Regions from separate parts of the Pseudarthrobacter sp. BRE9 genome, predicted to be linked through region 2. Evidence: predicted binding sites of a transcription regulator. Region 2 holds the regulator's gene; the other holds the start of a gene.

Evidence for each region. The regulator Rex, encoded in region 2, represses fermentation and respiration genes when NADH is low (regulators of the CRP and FNR family bind a similar motif). The targets are predictions, from matches to a motif close to CTTGTGAANNNNTTCACAAG.
Region 1: the regulator Rex is predicted to act here: its motif matches at 1,096-1,115, upstream of araB (ribulokinase).

What each region holds. Positions count from the first base shown of each region.
Region 1 is NZ_JAUZUY010000009.1:192,205-194,382, reverse strand. Features, by position in the region: gene chvE (multiple monosaccharide ABC transporter substrate-binding protein) at 1-990, opposite strand, end outside; gene araB (ribulokinase) at 1,258-2,178, shown strand, end outside.
Region 2 is NZ_JAUZUY010000001.1:937,542-939,719, forward strand. Features, by position in the region: gene Q9R31_RS04420 (hypothetical protein) at 95-925, shown strand; gene Q9R31_RS04425 (redox-sensing transcriptional repressor Rex) at 996-1,700, opposite strand; gene Q9R31_RS04430 (glutaredoxin family protein) at 1,822-2,076, opposite strand; gene Q9R31_RS04435 (HAD-IB family hydrolase) at 2,155-2,178, shown strand, end outside.

The DNA of each region.
Region 1 (2,178 bases), on a different contig from region 2:
TTCGGCTTCCTGGCCCTTGAGGACGGCGTCGACCATCTTGACGGCCTGGGCGCCGAGCTGGCGGGTGTCCTTGAAGATGGTGGAGTACTGCTCACCGGCGATGATGGACTTCACGGAGCCCTTTTCGGCGTCCTGGCCGGTGACCACCGGCAGGCTGCCCTTGGCGTAGCCGCCGGTGCTGGTGAGGGCGGAAATGATGCCGATGGACAGGCCGTCGTACGGGGACAGGACCCCGTTGAGCTTGGTGCCCGAGCTGTAGGCGGAGGTGATGATGTCCTCCATGCGCTTCTGCGCCACGGGCGCCTGCCAGCGGAGGATCGCCGCCTGCTCAAACTTGGTCTGGCCGCTGGGCACCTTCAGGGTGCCGGCATCCATGTACGGCTTGAGGGTGTCCATGGCGCCGGTCCAGAAGAAGTTGGCGTTGTTGTCGTCCGGGCTGCCGGCGAAAAGTTCGATGTTGAAGGGGCCCTTGCCGTCCACCTTCTTGCCGCTCGCGTCGATCAGGCCCAGGCCGGTCAGCAGCGAGGTGGCCTGCTGGACGCCCACGGTGTAGTTGTCGAAAGTGGTGTAGTAGTCCACGTTCGGGGTGCCGTTGATGAGGCGGTCATAGGCGATGACCTTGACGTTCTGCTCCTTGGCCTTGGCCAGGACATCGGTCAGTGTGGTGCCGTCAATGGCAGCGACGATCAGGGCCTTGGCGCCCTTGGTCAGCATGTTTTCGATCTGCGAGACCTGGGTTGGAATGTCGTCGTTGGCGAACTGGAGGTCCGTCTTGTAGCCGAGGTCTTTCAGGGATTTCTCAACGTTGGCGCCGTCGGCAATCCACCGTTCGGATGTCTGGGTGGGCATCGAGATGCCAACCAGCGAGTCGCTGGGCTTCGCCGCGCCGCTGGATTCGCTGGTTCCGCCACGGGAGCCGCAACCGGTGGCCCCCACGGTCAGGGCGAGGACAAGGGCCACCGCGCCCATGAGTTTTTTGATTCTCACCATTATCTCCTTCCGCGGCAGCATTGCCGCGAAGTGTTGTTGGACTGGGAACCAACGACGCTCCCTGTCCTGGCCACATTGTTGATGTGTCGGTTCAATATAGACTGATTTGTGAACGCTAACAAGAGGCTCCTCCCAGAAACTTCGAAACAGTTTCGACTTCATTGACTTCTGCTTTGTTAGCGTTCACACTTGCTGCAGCACTTAGCTTGACCCTGACCCTACAAAACCCGGTAATGAGGCCCCTGCCTCCCGGATGGAGGCAACCCCATGCCAGATGCGTTGTTCACTTCCAGCTCCGAGCCCCGCCTGGACCACTGTGTGATCGGGGTGGACTATGGAACCCTTTCAGGCCGTGCCGTGGTGGTACGGGTCCGCGACGGCAAGGAGCTCGGCAGCGCCGTCCATGAATATCCCCAGGCAGTGGTGACTGATTCCCTGCCCAAAGACGTGGCGGGCGACGACGGGGCACGGCTTCCCGGGGAATGGGCGCTTCAGGTGCCCAACGACTACCGGGACGTCCTGCGCATAGCTGTCCCCGCCGCGGTGGCTGACGCAGGGATCGACCCGGCCGCCGTCGTCGGCATCGCCACTGACTTCACCGCCTGCACCATGGTGCCCGTCAAAGCCGATGGCACCCCCTTGAACGAACTGCCGGGCTATGCCAACCGGCCGCATGCCTATGTAAAGCTCTGGCGCCACCACGCCGCCCAGGGACAGGCGGACCGGATCAACCGGCTCGCGGCCGAACGGGGCGAAGACTGGCTTCCGCGCTATGGGGGCCTGATCTCGTCCGAGTGGGAGTTCGCCAAGGGCCTGCAGCTGCTCGAAGAGGACCCTGAGGCCTACGCCGAAATGGACCACTGGGTGGAGGCGGCCGACTGGATCGTCTGGCAGCTCAGCGGCCGCTACGTCCGCAACGCCTGCACTGCCGGGTACAAGGGGATCTACCAGGACGGGCGATACCCCTCAGAGGATTTCCTGGCCGCCCTGAACCCGGAGTTCAAGGACTTTGTCAGCAGCAAGCTGGAGCACACCATCGGACGGCTGGGCGACGCCGCCGGCACCCTGACCGCGGAGGCGGCAGCCTGGACCGGGCTGCCGGAGGGCATCGCCGTGGCTGTGGGAAACGTTGACGCCCATGTCACGGCACCGGCTGCCAAGGCGGTGGACTCCGGCCAGCTGGTGGCC
Region 2 (2,178 bases):
GCCGGGGGTACGGTGGACTTAAGCCATGCTGGGGGGAAGGCAGAGGACCGATTCCCGGCAGCCTACCCGGATCCCGACCTGCAGAAGGAACGCCATGAGTACTCCTCCCGTCCCGCCTCCCACTCCCCAGGACCCCCAGTCGGGCAACAACCAGCCGGGGCATGACCAGGCCGGCAGCCAGCCCGGAGACCAGCAGCCCCGCTTTGGCCAGAACGCGCCGCAGTACGGGCAGAACGCACCGCAGTATGGGCAGAACCAGCCGCAGTACGGGTCGCAGCCGCCGGCAGCGCCCCAGTACGGGCAGAACGCGCCGCAGTACGGGCAGAATGCGCCCCAGGTCCCGGGCTACGGCCAGAACCCGCCCCAGTACGGCCAACCGCAGTATGGACAGTCCCCATATGGACAGTCGCCTTACGGCCAGTACCCCTCGGAGCAGCCGCAGCCAGCGGGAAGCAACGGTATCCCACAGCTGGTGAACATCTCCTTCTGGCTGCTGATCGCGTCGGCAGTGATCTTCGTGATCTCCTTGCTGACCGGCCTCACCCAGCTGGATGATCCCCTGTTCCGCCAGACTTTTGAGGACCAGATGGCCGCCGGCGGCGCCACCGGAGTCACGTATGACGACATCAAGGGAGTCATTGCCGGCACCCTGGTGGTATTCGCGATCATCGGAGTGGCCCTCTACCTGCTGGTGGCCTTCTTCGTCCGAAAGGGCAAGAACTGGGCCCGCATCCTGGGCACCGTCTTCGCTGCGCTGTCCATCTTCGGCCTCTTTGGTCCCCCCAGCTTTGCCACCATCGGAACGCTGCTGGGCATCGCTGCCATCGTGCTGCTCTACCTTCCGGCATCCGCCCCGTACTTCCGGAAGCAGCAGCCCTTCGCCAACCCATACTCGGGCGGCTTCGGCAACCCTTACGGACGCTAGCCGGCACCACCCCTGACAAGCAGGAGGCCCGGGATGCGCAACCGCATCCCGGGCCTGCTGCTTTAACCAGTTAGGCCGTCTGCCCGGGGGTCTGGGCCCGTTGCGCATGGTAGGCCAGGATCTGGAGTTCGGTGGCCATATCCACCTTGCGGAGATTGACCCCTTCGGGAACCTGCAGCATCACGGGTGCGAAGCTCAGCACACTGTGAACGCCTGCCGCCACGACGCGGTCGCAAACCCCCTGGGCCACCGCGGCTGGGAGGGCCAGCACCACCATGTTGGCCCCGGTACGGTGCAGGACGGTTTCAAGGTCCGCCACGTCGCTGACGCGCAGCCACCCCACCTCGTTGCCCACCACCATCTGGTCGGCGTCGAAGATGGCCACGACGTCGAACCCGCGCGATTCGAAGCCGCCGTAGCGCGCCAGTGCCTTGCCCAGGTTGCCGGCCCCGACAATGGCCACTTTCCAGTCGTGGGTCAGTCCCAATGCGGCGGCAATGTGGCGGCTGAGGTACTGCACCTCATACCCCACGCCCCTTGTCCCGTAGGACCCCACATGGGACAAATCCTTGCGCAGGGTTGAGGAACTGACGCCCGAGGCTTCCGCCAGGGATTCGGAAGAAACACGCTCCACGCCCTCGGCCAGCAATGTGTTCAGGGCACGGAGGTAGATGGTCAGCCGGGCCACGGCGGCGGGAGGTATCTGCTTGGCCAGTGCGCCCGTGGCATCCGGAAGGTCCGGGACAGGCTGGGGCGTTGAACCCAGGGATGTCACCCGCACCTCCCTTGCGTCGCGTTGTGAGTCCACTCTAGGTCCCTGCCGCTCGTGGCTTCAAAACCAGGGCCATGGAAAGCTCATGATGCCCAGGGGTCTGCTGTCACTGCTGTCACTCCCCCTATTGGGCCATGGCGCGCTGCAGCACGCGTTCCAGCCGGGCCTCGTCGATTTTCCAGAAGTCGCGCTGTACTCCGTCCACCAGCACCACCGGGACCTCCTCGGCATACCGTTCCCGCAGTTCGGGCTGGTTGTCCACCAGCTCTTCGCTCCACGTAAGGCCCAATGAGGCAGTGACCCGGCCGACGGCGTCGCGCGCTTCCTCGCAAAGGTGGCAGTCAGCTTTGGTGACCAGGACGACGCGGGGTGTAGCCATGGCTTAACGGTATCGCCGTTCGTGGCGTGCGGGTGACGCCGACGGCGGCGGGCCAGTGGATTGACTAGACTCGGGTCCATGCCCGAGGAGAAATACGTCGCC